3 regions of the Paenibacillus sp. LRG-1 genome follow, and region 1 is predicted to be linked to each of the others. Evidence: predicted binding sites of a transcription regulator. Region 1 holds the regulator's gene; each other region holds the start of a gene.
What was found. Region 1 encodes Rex, which represses fermentation and respiration genes when NADH is low (regulators of the CRP and FNR family bind a similar motif). Its sites were predicted from a motif close to TTGTGAAATATTTCACAA; they were not measured.
Positions count from the first base shown of each region.

Region 2: the regulator Rex is predicted to act here: its motif matches at 1,754-1,771, upstream of ACUUJN_RS22465 (cytochrome ubiquinol oxidase subunit I).
Region 3: the regulator Rex is predicted to act here: its motif matches at 3,389-3,406, upstream of ACUUJN_RS24590 (formate/nitrite transporter family protein).

Region 1 is NZ_CM170126.1:3,543,732-3,549,387, reverse strand. Features, by position in the region: gene dinG (ATP-dependent DNA helicase DinG) at 1-2,618, shown strand, start outside; gene ACUUJN_RS15685 (redox-sensing transcriptional repressor Rex) at 2,663-3,316, shown strand; gene ACUUJN_RS15680 (amidohydrolase) at 3,303-4,604, shown strand; gene ACUUJN_RS15675 (cell wall elongation regulator TseB-like domain-containing protein) at 4,642-5,166, shown strand.
Region 2 is NZ_CM170126.1:5,045,030-5,050,685, reverse strand. Features, by position in the region: gene ACUUJN_RS22470 (response regulator) at 1-1,435, shown strand, start outside; gene ACUUJN_RS22465 (cytochrome ubiquinol oxidase subunit I) at 1,842-3,248, shown strand; gene cydB (cytochrome d ubiquinol oxidase subunit II) at 3,235-4,248, shown strand; gene cydD (thiol reductant ABC exporter subunit CydD) at 4,248-5,656, shown strand, end outside.
Region 3 is NZ_CM170126.1:5,555,361-5,561,016, forward strand. Features, by position in the region: gene ACUUJN_RS24585 (molybdopterin-containing oxidoreductase family protein) at 1-2,107, opposite strand, end outside; gene ACUUJN_RS24590 (formate/nitrite transporter family protein) at 2,481-3,314, opposite strand; gene ACUUJN_RS24595 (FAD-dependent oxidoreductase) at 3,703-5,064, opposite strand; gene ACUUJN_RS24600 (glutathione peroxidase) at 5,456-5,656, opposite strand, start outside.

The DNA.
Region 1 (5,656 bases):
TGGTCGGTCATAATGTGGCGTTTGATTTTAATTTTTTGCAAAACGCTCTGGATCGGTGCGGATATTTGCCGTTTAGCGGAAGAATCTTGGATACAATGGATTTTCTGAAAATTATGTTTCCATCGCTATCTTCGTATCAGTTGGGTTTTGTGTCTTCTGAGTTCGGGCTGGCGCATGATCGCCCTCACCAAGCAGACAGCGACGCGTTGGCTACGGCTGAGGTGTTTTTAAAGTGTCTGGGTGAGCTTCAAGCATTACCTCTGATAACGATACAGCGGCTTAGTGATTTGTTTGCAGAGGAAGACAGTGACCTTGGATGGTTTCTTGATGGGGTGCGTGAAGAGAAAGAGCTTGATCCTATTCAGGATTTGGAGGGACATCAGTTTTTTCGTCAACTTGCGCTAAAAGTGGAAGATTGGACGGAGCTAGCTGCACCGCGTAGAGAAGATGACCCGAATCCACTTTCAGGTGTTTCCTTTGAGGAGTACATGGATGATGTGCGGGACAATTTGCGTTCATCCTTGAGCCAATATGAGGAGCGCGAGGCGCAGATACAGATGATTGAGGGTGTAAATCAGGCACTGAGTGAAGACAAGCATCTGCTGATCGAAGCAGGTACAGGAACAGGAAAGTCTCTCGGTTATTTGCTCCCATCGCTGTATCACAGTGTAAAAAAAGGACAGCGCGTTATGGTAAGTACACATACGATCAACCTGCAGGAGCAATTACGCGAGCGCGACATTCCGATGCTGACCAAGGTGATTCCGTTTCCATTCCGGGCTGCTATTTTCAAGGGTCGGGGACATTATTTGTGTCTGCGTAAGTTTGAACATAAAATAAACAGAAGAGACTTCGCGACACCAAAGGAAGATTTAATTACAGCGGCTCAAATGATCGTCTGGTTGACGCTAACAGAAACCGGTGATGATGAAGAACTAAACCTGAGCAACCGTGGAGGGGATTTCTGGGAAACGGTGGCGAGTGATTCAGAGTCCTGTCTTGGTCGTTCTTGTCCATGGTTCCGCAAATGCTATTATCATCGTGCACGCCATGAAGCAGGAATAGCGGATGTCGTTATTACGAATCACTCTAAGTTGTTCACAGACGTCAAAGCCAGTCACCAGTTGTTGCCGAGCTATGAACATCTGGTGATTGATGAAGCTCATCACCTGGAGGAAGTAGCTGGTAAGCACCTAGGTATGCATATGAAATATTTCACACTCGTGCATACACTGACGCGACTGTTCAAAGACAGCAAGAATGGACAACTGCCTTCACTTCGTCAACAGTTGGCGAAATCGGGGCACGAGAAGTCGGCGGATTGGGCCTCAACCATCGACCAGCTGTATCCGCTCGTGTTAGAGGTTAAGGAAACTTGGGACCTGCTAAGCGACAAGCTGTTTGGCATGTTGCCAGAGCGAAGCGATGCGACACCGGGTGAAACAGGACAGTTTTCTTCCCGTCTCAAACCTTCGGCCAAGCCTGCAAAGTGGGATCAGGCGGGGGCTTTGGAAAATCAGCTATATGTAACGATGAGCGAAATTTTGCGCAAGGGCGACAAGCTGATGCTGGACGTCAAGGAAGAACATGACGATTATGCGGCAGATAGCCTTATTACAGATATCACGGGTCTGCTCAAGGATTTGGCGGGAATCCGAGAAAATTTGCGCTTTTTTATCCGACTCGATGATGAAACAACCGTATACTGGCTCGAAGCGAGTGGGCAATTCCGTAGTAAATCATTGCAATTTTATGCGGTGCCCGTCGATGTGAGCCGCCAGTTGAAAGAAATGTTTTTTGACAAAAAAAGAAGCATTATTCTGACGTCTGCTACCTTATCGGTAGATAAGTCGTTTCAGTACATGATCGATCAGCTCGGCTTGCAGGAGGCCGCAGATCAAGAGCGGCTGATGACTTCGCAGCTCCCGTCACCCTTTAATTACAGGGATCAGGTGTTGCTGGTCATTCCACGGGATTTCCCAAGCGTGAAGGGCAGTGTAGGAGATGCACACTTTGTAGATATGCTCGTTAGCTCTCTAGGAGCGACTGCTCAGGCGACGCGGGGGAGAATGCTCGTTCTGTTTACTTCCTATCGGATGCTCCGGCAAGTGTATGAGCCGCTCAAAGAGGCCTTAGCATCCAGCGAAATTACTGTGCTGGGACAAGGTGTGGACAGTGGGAGTCGCAGCAAGCTAACCCGCCGTTTTCAGGAAGCCAAAGCTTCTGTATTGCTGGGAACCAGCAGCTTCTGGGAAGGCGTCGATATTCCAGGAAAGGCTCTGACTTGTCTGGCCATTGTTCGCTTGCCGTTTCAACCGCCGAATCACCCGTTGCTGGAGGCAAAAAGCGAGCTGCTTCAGCAGCAGAAGAAGAATCCATTTATGAAGCTGTCTGTACCACAAGCGGTCATTCGCTTCAAACAGGGATTTGGTCGGTTAGTACGTACAGCGAGCGACCACGGGGTCGTTATCGTTTACGATACGCGTGTGATCGAATCCTATTACGGAAAGCACTTTTTGTACTCGTTACCGGGACCAAAAATGGAGCATATGCCATCGGAGCAAATGGTGCCCCGCATCGCCGAATGGCTCCAATCCGCCCCGGAGACAGAGGCATAACGGACGGACACTAAGTATGTTCGTTACAATTAGGGGGAGCAAGTATGAAATCAGATAAAATTTCAGAGGCTGTCGTACGGAGGTTACCCGTATATTTACGTTATCTGAATGCACTTCACAAACGGGAGGTGGCTACGGTCTCTTCTCAAGAGTTGGGACAGAGGCTAGATTTGAACCCGGCCCAAATCCGTAAAGATCTCGCCTATTTTGGAGATTTTGGTCGGAAGGGTATCGGTTATGATGTTTCTTATCTAATTGAGAAAATACGCCATATCCTGAAAATCGACCAGCAAATTAATGTCGTATTGGTCGGTGCGGGTAATCTGGGGCAAGCCCTTTCGAATTATAACGCTTATTTAAAAGACAATATGAAGATTGTCGCAGTATTTGATGCGTTTCCGGATAAGGTAGGGACCAAGATCAATACATTGGTCGTTCAACCGATGGATGAACTGGAAGCGACTGTGAAAGAAAAAAACATTCGAATCGGGATTATTACCGTACCTGATTTTGAAGCACAGCACGTGGCTGACAGGCTTATTGAGAGCGGAATTGGAGCGATCCTGAACTTTGCACCGACTACTCTCAAGGCACCGGCCAACATTCGGATTCATGCCACAGACTTTACAACTGATTTGCTTAGCCTCGCTTATTATTTGGAGGACGGAAAGGAAGAAACACAATATGACAGTGAATAAATGGATGATTAAAAACGGCTCTTTTGCCGTAAATGGATCAGAAGCTGGGGTAGTCCATGGTTTTATGATTGTGGAGGATAGCCGTATTACTTATATTGGCGAGACTTTGCCTGCGGGTGAGGAAGAGACGGAAGCGATCGATGGTAAGGGGCTATTGTTTTTACCTGGTCTGATTAATACTCATGGTCATGCGGCGATGTCTCTGCTGCGTGGGCATGGAGATGACTTGGCACTTCAAGTATGGCTTCAGGAGAAAATGTGGCCTATGGAAGCCAAGTTTACATCTACGGACGTGTACTGGGGTACGTCCTTGTCTGTGCTGGAAATGCTGAAAGGTGGAACAACGACCTTCCTGGATATGTACGATCATATGGATGAGGTGGCTCGTGTAGCTGAAGAGTCAGGTATTCGTGCAAGTCTGATGCGTGGAGCAATTGGACTATGCTCGGAAGAAGAACAGCGAATCAAGCTGGCTGAGGCCGTGACTTTTGCGCGTAACTGGCATGGTAAAGCAGACGGGCGTATTACAACGATGATGTCTCCGCACGCGCCATACACATGTCCACCTGCGTTTATTGAAAAATTCGTACAAGCTGCGCATGATCTGGACTTGCCACTGCATACGCACATGTCTGAGACGATCGCCGAAGTGGAGCAAAACATACGCGACTACGGTTTGCGTCCAGTTGCACATTTGGATAAGCTTGGCTTTTTCTCCCGTCCTTCGCTTGTTGCCCATGGCGTTCATTTGAACGACGAAGAAATAGCTTTACTGGCTGAAAGTGGTGTAGCGGTTTCGCACAATCCTGGTAGCAACTTGAAGCTGGCAAGTGGTGTGGCCAGAGTGCCTGAATTGCTGCGTGCAGGGGTTACTGTTTCTCTCGGAACGGATGGTCCTGCCAGCAATAATAACCTGGATATGTTCGAGGAAATGCGTCTGGCGGCACTTATTCACAAGGGTGTATCCGGTGACCCTACGGCAGTTCCTGCAAGTGAAGCGCTGCGTCTTGCAACAGAATACGGTGCAAAGTCGATTGGTTTAAAAGAAGTAGGAGCGTTGGCAGCGGGCAACAAGGCTGACTTTATCGCGTTGGATCTGAATCAGGCACATTTCTTGCCGCGTACAGATCTTATTTCCCATGCGGTATACTCTGCAAGCGCCAAGGACGTGGCTCATGTGTGGGTAGACGGTCGCCAGGTTGTGAAAAACGGCGAATGCCTGACTATGGACGAGGAACGTATCAAACATGAGGCACAAGCCGCCTTTGAAGGGCTGCTGTCGCGCTAATTTAGGTGTCACATCCCCTTAGAGAGGAAGCACGGGTTTGAAAAATAAGAAAAAGTGGATAGCGGTCGCCATTTTGGCCGTGATACTGATCCTGATCAGCATTTTCTGGTATTATTCCTATGTTACTCAAGACCAGGTGGCTGAGGAAAATGCTGCTATCATTAAGGCCAAGCAATCAGGTGGTCTGGTTAGCACGACTCAAACATGGAAGTCTGTGTGGGATCAGGTATACTGGGTGGTTCAAGGGAAAAATGCACAGAATGAAAATATAATGGTGTGGGTTCCTTTTCAAAAAGTGGAAGGACAACCTAACGTACCTGCCGCAGATAATAGCGGTGTTCACACCGAGTTGCTGAAGAACGGAGTCGATGAGCAAAAAATGACGGCAATAATTCAGCAGCAGCTTCCAGGTGCAAAAATTGTAAGGCTTCAGCCGAGTGTGTTCAATGGCGAATATGTGTGGCAGTTGTTTTACGATGATGGAAGTCATCATTACTACACCTTTTATCGTTTCTCAGATGGGGTAGCGACGGGTGTGAAATATACTTTGCCCAATAACTGAGCTGGTGTGAGGATTGGCAAATGTGGAATGAATGACTAGTAAATGATTAAAAGCTCAAGAAAAAGACGTAAATACGACAAAATTCGTATTTACGTCTTTTGGTTTTGCTATGCCGTAAAGCTGGCTGAAAGCCAGTGAAGCATCTTTACCTATCCATCTTCTCTCCTAGGTCAAATTCATCTTTGTGGCGGGCAATAGCGGAGTGGAGGATTTGAATCTGGAGAAGCGGAGCGTTCGCCTTTGCCGCCGGATTTTCCCCATAAGAATCTAATCGAAAAAATCCGGTGGCAACAGCGATCGTAAGATCAAATCCTACACGCAGCGTCTCGCCTCCACCATAACCAAAGATTTTGCCTCATCACAACTCCTCCACACATTGCCTTCGATATTAGATATACGTTATGATATACTATATTTTATAAGTGATAGACAAAAATGATAGAAAAAAGAATTGCTGATCACTATAAGATCATGCAATTTGGTTGTTTGT
Region 2 (5,656 bases), 1.5 Mb from region 1:
AGAGCCGTTTCACTTTCTCATATTAAGCGGATATGCAGACTTTGATTATGCACGGCAAGCCATGGGCTTCGGGGTGGATGGCTACCTACTGAAGCCAGTTGATGAGGAAGAAATGACGACAGAGTTGAAACGGGTACGGCAAAACATTGAGGACGAGAAAGAAGATGGCAAATGGGGAAGTCCGCCTTCCCATGAGCGTAATTGGATCGAAGCACTATTGTTTCCGGTTCATCAAGAGCATGCTCGTAATGCTGTGGAAAGCAGCGATTCTCTTCACAGAGCATCCAAGCAAGCTGAACATCAAAGCGGTAACGGAAAACATGGACAACAGCCCGTGTTACCAGAGTTGGACTGGAGTAGCTATCAGGTTATTCTGCTCGATTTACGTATTCCTGACTGGGATCGGCAAGCTCGGCTGGCGGCAGCAAAGCAGCGGCTAACAGAATTGTGCCATGAGCAGGGCAGAGGTATCGTGTTTGAGGCTGGAATATATATGGGTCTTTTGCTTCCCGCCACGTTAAAAACGGAGAAAGATGCTGTTCAGTTACTGGCTGCTTGGCGACAGGAGCTAAAGCCGTGGGCAAAGGAAATTTATGTGGCTGCCGGTGATCCTGTAGCCATTCTTAACGACATTCCCAGGTCTTTTGAGCAGGCACTACGATTGTTAGAACGTACGTTTTTGTTCCGGGCAGAAAGAGCCATGCTTTCCGGAGACCTACACGAATTGGAGACAGTCGAGACTGAAAGGAGTGGAGCGTCTGATAGTGCCACAGATGATCCCCTACGTTATGCAGAAAAGCTGTATTATGCGCTAGATATGGCTAATAGTGAAGCTGCAACCCGTGTCATTAAGGAAATGGAAGGCCAATTTCCACGGATTTATCGCACAGAATCTGCAATCAAGGCGGCGTTCGCCCAAACATTCACACTGGCGTTGAACAAGTATGCAGCCGGACAGGATCACAGCCGAACCGTGCTAGAGGAGCACTCCAGCTTTATAATCGATGTATATGCTTATTCCACATTGGGCGAGCTGGTGGATCACTCGCTGGAGCATGTGTTGCAATGGATTGGCCAGACTGAATCTGGTGGCAAGGGCATCATCATGAAACAAATGATTGACTTTATACATAGTCATTATGATGAAAATTTGCGACTGGAGTTACTGGCAGATATGTTCAATTACAATAGTGGCTATTTGGGCAAACTGTTCAAAAGTCATACTGGCGAGGCCTTTAATGCCTACCTGGATAAGGTGAGGATTGAGCGAGCAAGAGAATTGCTTGCTCAAGGAATTAAGGTGCACCAGGTGGCGGAACGCGTAGGATATGCGAATGCAGATTATTTTCATAGTAAATTTAAAAAGTATGTTGGAATGTCACCTTCCTCCTACCGTAATCGGGTTCAAAAGAACGGAGGAACAGATGGCTGTTGATAGAATCCCTAGGTTCAACGCTATGAAGTCTCTCTTACAGATGTCGGAGGTACGACCTCCGAACGAAGAGAGGCTCTTTTTTTATGGCGGATAAATGGATAGATCAATCGAAAATGTCACATTTATTATGTAGTTTAGGCCGTTTTCATCAAATCGCCATCGTTATGACACAGATTTGACACGATGTTCACATTTTCGATTCTATTTCATTTAAATTTATTCTATATAATGGGGATAATCTGAAGCCGGATCATGACAACCATGGTGAAGGTAGTTGAGTGAGTCATTTTCTAAAAAGTGACCGCTGCATATGTAAGAATGTGAATACTATCACAAATGTAGAAGACTTCAGATTACAGACACTATAAATCAATGTTAAGAGAAGTGCAGGGGGAGGAGCAACATCATGGACGTATTGGATTTGGCACGGTTGCAGTTTGCAACTACAACGATTCTTCACTTTGTTTATGTGCCGATCTCCATTGGATTGTCGTTATTGGTGGCAATTATGGAGACTATGTATGTTATCAAAAAAAATGACTTGTACAAAAAAATGGCTCAATTCTGGGGAACGTTTCTGCTGATTAACTTTGCATTGGGCGTAGTCACCGGGATTTTGCAAGAATTCCAGTTCGGGATGAACTGGTCGGACTTTTCCCGTTTTGTGGGTGATGTATTCGGTACGCCGCTGGCGATCGAAGCGCTGCTTGCATTTTTCCTGGAATCGACCTTTATCGGATTATGGGTATTCGGTTGGGAAAGATTGTCCAAAACGGTCCATTTAATCTGTATGTGGCTGGTATCTATCGGTACGATGTTATCGGCGTTGTGGATTCTAGCTGCTAATTCATTCATGCAGCGTCCAGTAGGATATGAGATTCAAAATGGACGTGCAGAAATGAAAGATTTTGCTGCTCTGTTAACGAATGAACAACTGTTATGGGAATTTCCGCATACGTTGTTTGCTGCTTTTGCAACGGGGGCATTTCTTATCGCGGGTATCAGTGCATGGAAGCTGATGCACAAAAAGAATATGGACTTTTTTAAACCTTCTTTTAAATTGAGCATTATTGTTGCCTTAATCAGTGCCATTGCTATTCCTTTGTTTGGTCATGGTCAGGCTCAATATTTAGTGAAAACACAACCGATGAAGATGGCTGCCAGTGAGGGCTTATGGGAGAACAGCGGTGACCCCGCTCCTTGGACAGTTATCGCGGGTATTGATCCTGAAAAGAAGGAAAATACCTTTGAAATTAAAGTTCCTTTTGCTCTGAGTTTTCTATCTTATAGTAAATTTTCCGGCTCTGTGCCTGGTATGAATGAGCTTCAAGCAGAATATGAAAAAACCTATGGTCCGGGCGATTATATCCCGCCAGTACGTACCACGTTCTGGAGCTTCCGTATTATGATTGCGGCGGGATGTGGCATGATTGCACTCGCTTTATACGGTGCTTACCTGACGTTCCGTAAAAAGCTGGAAGGTTCACATCGCTGGTTCTTCCGTCTTATGATATGGGGGATATCCCTTCCATTCATTGGGAATACTGCTGGTTGGATCATGACCGAAATAGGTCGCCAACCGTGGACTGTATTTGGTTTGCTTCAAACAAAAGATTCTGTTTCGCCTACGGTTGTGGCAGGAGAAGTGCTGTTCTCGTTCATCTCATTTACCACATTGTATTTAATTTTAACAGGTGTGCTGGCATTTCTGTTTTACCGTACGGCTCGCAAAGGTCCAGATATCGAGCCACATCAGCAAACGGTAATTCATGATCCATTTGCCCAAGGGGGTGACAATAATGACGCTAAATGATTTATGGTTCTTATTGATCGCAGTGTTGTTTACCGGTTTCTTTTTTCTGGAGGGCTTTGATTTTGGCGTGGGGATGGCCACGGGATTGGTACCGCGCAATGACCAACAAAAACGTTTGATGATCAATACGATTGGTCCATTTTGGGATGCCAACGAAGTGTGGCTGATTACAGCAGCAGGTGCGATGTTTGCCGCTTTCCCGCATTTTTATGCAACTATGTTCAGCGGATATTATCTGGTATTTGTCTTTATTTTGCTAGGTTTGATCTTGCGTGGAGTTTCTTTTGAGTTCCGCGGCAAGGCTGAAGGGAAATGGTGGACAGGAACGTGGGATGCCTGCATTCTGATTGGTAGCTTTCTACCGCCGATGCTGTTCGGTATGGCTTTTGCGGCTTTGGTGAAAGGTGTACCTATTCAGCAAAACATGGATTTGAAAGCTGGATTTTCCGATGTGTTCAATGGATACACCGTATGGATTGGACTGACAGTGGTCGGAATGTGCCTAATGCATGGGCTGACGTTCATTTCCCTGCGGACGATTGGAGAAGTACGGGATCGTGCTCGCGTGATTGCGTCCAAATTTCTTCCGGTATTGGGCATTTTACTCGCTGGCATGGTGGTATGGACTTATTTTGCAACGGATTTATTTGCACGTCGCGGTCCCTTTATGTATGCTGCGGTAGCAGTGGGAATTGTCGCCTATGTGCTGACGTGGTACTTCCTGAAGCAGGGCCGCGAAGGATGGGCCTTCGGGATGACAGGTGCATTGATTTTGCTGACCTTCGTTTCGTTATTCGTTGGTTTGTTCCCAAGATTTATGGTGAGCTCGATTAACAGTGCTTTTGATTTGACGATTTATAATGCAAGCTCCAGTCATTACACACTGAAAGCCATGACGATTGTTGCAGCAACGCTTTTACCCTTTGTGCTGGCTTATCAGGCGTGGAGCTATTTTGTTTTCCATAAGCGTCTCAGTGAGAAGGATCATTTGGAATACTAATGGATAAGGCATGGTTAGAATTAAAGGGCATTCGGCCAGTAATGCTGCTACTGGCTGCCCTTTCCCTGCTCCAGGGGGCTGCTGTGATTGCACAAGCAGTCTTCTTGGCAAAGGCTGTTACGATTTTATTTGATAAAAATCCGCTGGTGATGGCTTGGCCGTCACTGGCGTTGTTTTTCGCTGCTTTTGCAATGAGGCATACGATGATCTGGCTGCAACGACGGACAGCCGGCCGTTTTGCCGAAGCTTCAGGCGCTTCCTTACGGGAGCGTCTGCTTGCACGTTTGTTCGAACGGGGGCCGGGTTTTGCAGCGCAGGAAGGCAGCGGCAAGTTGGTGACGCTAGCGCTGGACGGCATAGATCGTTTTCGCACGTATTTGGAACTGTCCATTCCTCGAATGATTGACATGATGGCTGTAACTATACTTGTGCTTGTGTATGTTTTCACATTGGATGTCATTTCAGGTGTGATTTTGACGACTACGATGCCGATACTGGTGGGCTTTTTTATTTTGCTCGGCTTGGCGGCGCGGAAGCAGGCAGACAAGCAGTGGCGTTCCTATCGTCTGTTATCTCACCATTTCACGGATTCGCTGCGTGGACTTCAGACACTAAGGTTTTTGGGGCGTAGCCAAGAGCATGGGGAATCGGTTGGGAAGGTCAGCGACCAATACCGCACGGCAACGATGCGCACGCTGCGGGTAGCGTTTCTTTCCTCATTTGCCCTCGATTTTTTTAGTATGCTATCGGTCGCTTTTGTCGCGGTAGGCTTGGGGCTGCGCCTGATTAGTGGCTCGGTGGGTCTGGAGGCAGCGCTTGCGGTGCTTATTCTGGCACCAGAATATTTTATGCCCATACGCCAGTTGGGATCAGACTATCATGCTTCACTGGATGGTAAGGAGGCTTGGGGAGCAATACGCTCCATTCTCAGTACAGAAGATGATGCGAACGAGCCGAATAAACAGGCAGCTAGCGATAAAAGATTGGACATCACGGGACAGGATAGTCTCGAGCTATCTGATGTGTGCCTCCTGAATGAAGACGGTTCGGCTCGGCTCGAACATGTGTCTGCAAATGTTGAACCGCTCATGAACATGATCGGCATCGTTGGAGCTAGCGGTGCAGGTAAAACGACGCTGCTCAGTCTGCTTGGCGGCTTTGCTGATCCCACTTCGGGTGAGCTGCTCCTGAATGGATGCGGATTGGCTGGGGTTGCCAAAGCTGAATGGCAACGGCATATTGCCTATATTCCACAGCATCCATACCTGTTTAGCGCTTCTCTGGCAGATAATATCCGCTTTTATGAACCGGAGGCATCCAACCAGCAGGTAGAGTGGGCGATTGACGCGGTTGGACTGCGTGAACTGGTAGACGGTCTTCCGGGTGGATTGAATGAGCCCATTGGTGA
Region 3 (5,656 bases), 2.0 Mb from region 1:
TTGAGAAGAAAGTAGCCCCCTGTCCCATATCCGACAGCCGATCAGAGGTTAACACATTGGCACGCTGTCTGCGTCCTTTGCCTTCCCACCATAATCCCTGGCTAATCACTGTACCTGGCAGCATCAGATCGGTGACTTTGGCTTTCAGCTCATACGTCCCCCGATCATTCCATACGGTAACCGGTTCCCCATCCGCGATGCCTCTTGTCTGAGCATCCTCCGGGTGAATTTGTAGCAAGGGCTCCCGCTCCAGCCGCTGATGCTTGGGTAAGTTAGCGAAAGTAGAATTCAGAAAATTATGGTTTGGCGGTGAAATAAACATTAATGGAAACCGCTCGTCCGCTTGCGGTCGATGCTCTCCATCATACCCCTCAATCAGCGGCACATATGAAGGCATCGCGGGCAGACCTGCTTGTTTCATTTTTTCCGAATATAGCTCAATCTTGCCTGAAGGCGTGGTTAGACGATCCAAATAAGTGGCCTTTGGCGACATATCAAGCTTTACAAAAGGTGACTTCTTTAAGGCTTCCAAGGTTACACCGTTGAGATAAGGGTTCGTTGGATTATCCAGCGCGCCTGCGATCATGTCCGCTTCACTTTCCGTAAAGGCAGCTTCGTCAAAGCCCATAGCCCGTCCGAGCAGGCTAAACAGCTCATAATTGCTTTTGCTTTCCCCGAGTGGAGCAATGACGGGTTCCTGCATCTGGACATAGTGATGCCAGTAGGATTTATATAGGTCTGTACCCTCAAAGGAAGACGCTGCAGGCAGCACAATATCGGCATAACGGGCCGTATCCGTAAGAAACAGGTCATGTACGACTGTGAACAAATCCTCTCGTTCAAATCCTTCAGTCACCCGTTCCGAATCGGGAGCTACAACTACCGGGTTACTGCAGTATACAAATAACGCCTTAATCGGCTGTTCCTTCTGTAGCAGCGCTTCTCCGATCCGGTTCATGTTGATCACCCGGGCATCCGGGTTCTGTCGCAGATCAGGACGCGCCAGATTGGCGCCGTTAAACTTGCCATAAGCGCCATTAGAGCGTGATGCTCCCCCGCCGTGCTTCAGCCATTGTCCAGTGAGCGCAGGCAAGCATGTAACCGCACGTACGTTCATACCGCCATTATCATGATGCTGAAGCCCATTACCTATATTGATATACGCTGCTCGCGCAGTTCCGTACATTTCCGCTAAACGGATAATATCTGCTTCCGGCACGCCGGTAATCCGCGAAACTCGCTCTGGTGTATATGTCTTAACATGCTCGCGCAGTTCCTCATGGCCTACCGTGTAGCGATGTAAAAATTCGTCGTCCGTCAGTCCCTGAGCGAACAGCACATTCATAACACCCAGCGCGAGCGCCGTATCCGTCCCCGGATATAACGGAATGAACCAATCCGCCCATTGCGCCGTCCGGTTGCGATGAACGTCAATAACGACCACCTTAGCACCCTTTTTACGTGCCTTCTCAGCCAAAACGACCTGATGCATGTTGGTGCTAATGACATTTCCACCCCACACAATAATGAGGTCTGCATCCTCCGTGTCCTCCGGGCTGGTGCCGCCCTTAAAGCCCATAACGGATGCCCAGCCTTCATTCCCAGCCACGCTGCAAATCGTCTGATCCAGTTGGCTTGAACCCAGCGCATTAAAAAATCGGCGATCCATTCCATCCACACTCAATACGCCCATATTGCCATAAAAGCTGTAGGGGAGAATAGATTCCGATCCGTCCGTACGTATCAGCTCCTTGAATCGACCTGTAATGGTATCGACCGCTTCCTCCCAGCTAATTCGTTCAAACTTCCCTTCTCCTTTGGGGCCTATACGTTTCAACGGATAGAGCACCCGATCAGGATCATATACCCGCTCCGTCATATTGCGAACTTTGTTACAAATAGCGCCTTTGGTAATAGGATGATCCGGGTTCCCAGTGACCTTGACTATCTTTCCATTTTCCTTGTGAAGCAGGAGCCCACACGTATCCGGGCAATCTAACGGGCATACAGCCGGAAAAATACCGTCCTGCTGCTCCGTCATCCGCTGTCCCCTCTGTAAGTCTTGTTGAAGCGTGGCCTCAGGAGGCGCGCTATTGCGATGATCCATAGTGTTGATGCTCCTTTCCGTTACCGTTTCCAAAAATTACACTGATCTTATCATATCCACAGCTTTGGCCTATGGCAAGAGAAGGATTTTCCCACACAGCCGCTCTCCAAAATATTAAAAAAATCCGTCTGCTGCATAGAGCAAAACGGATTTTTTTAAGAATCATAATTTTTTTCGACATCCTGTTTCATCATATCTTACCGAGGGTAAAAGAGATCAAGGCATTATGGGACGAGAGCACACTCATCCTCCATGCCAAATCATGGACCACTCCCAAAAAAATCCGCCATGACAGGTTTCGTTCCCCCGGGCCTGTCATGGCGGATTTGCTTTGTTTATTGCTGTTTAAAGTGCCGTAATTAAGCAGGGTCACTCAACGGATTTGATGTGCAACCGAAGAAGTGGTTGGAGATTCATTCACTGGATGTGCGTTGGCTTGAGGCTTTTTCAAATAGGCCAACCAGTAGGCTCCAGCCACAAACAGGCTACCTCCTACCAAATTTCCCAGCCAGACCGGAATGAAGTTCATAACATAATCTGCCCATGAAAAGTGGCCTGCAAAAATAGCCGCCGGAATGAGAAACATATTGGCAACAACGTGCTGAAATCCAATAGCGACAAAGGCCATGGTCGGGAACCAAATCCCCATAATTTTGCCGCCAATTGAGTCTGTGCTATAAGCCAGCCATACAGCCAGTGCTACGAGCCAGTTACATCCTATACCCGATATAAAAGACTGCAAAAAGCTTTCATGTAGCTTATGTCCTGCCATATCCACCACTTTGTCCAGGTAAGGGCCCGTTTCTGTCAAACCCAGCACATGGCCAAAGAAAAATGCAACGAATAACGCACCCGCAAAATTACTGAGCGTAATAATCGCCAAATTACGAAGCATGGCCCCTGTCTTAATCCGTCCTGCCCATCTCGCCAAAGGAACCGCCATCATATTGCCGGTCAGCAATTCTCCGCCGGCGATCAAAACTAATACCAGACCTACAGGGAACACCGCAGCTCCAATAAAGGTGGCAATGCTTCCCCATTCTTTAGGCGCACTTGCAATAACACGTATATCCAGCAAAAACCCGAGTGCAATAAATGCACCTGCCAAAAATCCCAGTACCACCGCCACAGTCCACGGGTTGTTCGCCTTGGCCACTCCTGTTTCCACCGTCTTTTCGGCAATTTGCCCCGGTTTATAGCTCGCCATATGTCCCCGCTCCTTTAATATCTTTTCACTAAAATGTTCTTCTTTCATATTTTATTTAAAATCAGTGATTATGTTTGTGAAAAAAATCACTTTATCAAGCATTAAAAAAACAGCCCTTGGAAAAAGGACTGTCTTTTCTGTATTATTACATCTACTGCGCTACTACGCGCTTTGCATTTAGTTGTATTCTTCCTTTTCAACTGCTCTCAAGAACCAAATAACTCCACCGAGGCCTACCAGCGCTACGACTACAAGAAAAAGGATATAAAACAAATCCATAAGCTACTTACCCCCTAATCCTTATGCTACTCTATATTGTACTATAAGGATTCGTCCATACGTCTCAGATTGTTGACAAACTTATGAACAATGTCACAGACAAACCGAATTATACAGTAACTGGGTTCCGTTCGGATATTGTAGGCAATGCTTGTAAACCTGCTGCGTTCAGGAAATTCCAAGGCTTGTTATAATGTGGCTGGAAGAAGAAATCGACAAAGGCCAACTGGTCAATGGTCATATGATTTTGAATGGCTACGGATAGCGTGTTAATGGATTGCGTCAAATCCACCTTCGACATAATTTGTGCCCCCAAAATTCTCCGTGTCTCCTGCTCATATACCACTTTCAGTAATACCTTTTCGGAGGTTGGCATAAATTCAGGCCGGTAGCTGTCTTCAATGGTTACAGCTTCTACAGTCATGCCTTCGTCCGTTGCCGCCGCTTCCGTCATGCCTGTTCCTGCAATATTGTCTTCGTAAATTTTGATACCCGAAGTTCCTTGGGTTCCCATGTAGGCAATGGTTGGTTGTACCAGATTACGTGCTACCAGCGTACCCATACGAACTGCGTTGGTTGCCAAAGGGATATAAGCCGTTTTGCCTGTCGGATTATAGCGGATTGCACAGCTGTCACCTGCTGCAAACACGTCCGGGCAGCTACTTTGCATATAGTTATCCACAATGATCGCACCGTTAGGCAACATATCTACCTGACCTTTGAGCAGATCCGTTTGAGGTCGGAAACCGATGCAGAGAATAACAAGCTCTGTTTCATATTCTCCTTTAGAGGTCACGACTTTACTTACCTTACCGTTCGTACCCTCAAAACGACTCACCGTCTCGCCAAGTACCAGCTTAATGCCATGTTCCTTCAGGGAACTTTCAATCCGGTCTGTATACTCATGGTCCAAATACTTATTCAATATACGATCAGCACTGTCGATCAGTGTTACATTTTTACCGTTCATTTGGAAAGCTTCTACCAGTTCAACACCAATGTATCCAGCTCCGACGACTGTAATGTTCTGTACATGCTGGGCTTTCTCAATGATATCATTCGAATGATTATAGTTTTTACAGAGCAAAATATGATCAAGTTCAATGCCTTCCAGCTTCGGAATAATAGGCCATGATCCTGTGGTCACAATTAATTTATCAAATGTGTCTGTAAATTCTTCACCTGTTTGGAGATTACGTGCATGCAGCGTCTTGCCTGCCGTATCCACACTCGTTACCTCATGAAGCATCTTGGTCTCTACACCCAAGTCAGCCAGTTTATCTGGAGACGAATAAAACAGTCCGTGCGGATCTTTGACGACACCACCTACGTACAGCGCAATACCACAAGATAAGAATGAAATATTATCATTACGCTCATAAACGGTAATTTCGGCATCTGGATAACATTTAGCTGTGTTGACGATAGCTGCCGTGCCTGCGTGTGTACATCCGATAACTGCTACTTTCATGTTAAATTCCTCCTTGGTGTGTGGGCATAAAATGTATAATAATTGTGAATAGTTTCACGTAAACAGCTCGTTTGCGTTTGTGATTTATTTCACTTCATGCACTTATTATAGTGTGATATTTTTCACATTACAATAGCTTTTTAAGATATTCACAATTTGTCCACATTTAAAAAAGAAAGGATATACGAGTTCAGTCGTTTGCTGAAATGTTTCTTTGCTCCATCCAGTTTTCCCTGTAAGCCTCCTGATTATGCCCTTGGAATCGACCTTCACATGATGCAACACACCTTAAACAAATGCATATGTAGAGAACAAAAAAGGTCCGTTTCCCGGAGACATTCCGGAAATCAGACCCTTTTTAAACATATACGTTGGAATTAAAGCGAAGCTACTATAGCAATTGCTCAATAGCTGCTTTCATCGCTTCTGGTGACTCCTTCGGTTCAAAACGACCCACAGGTACACCTTCACGATTCACAATGAATTTCGTGAAATTCCACTGAATTGTCCCATCTTCCTGTTCTCCAGGCTGTTGCTGTTTTAAATATTCAAACAGAGGCGCTGTATCCGGTCCGTTGACGTCCACTTTGGC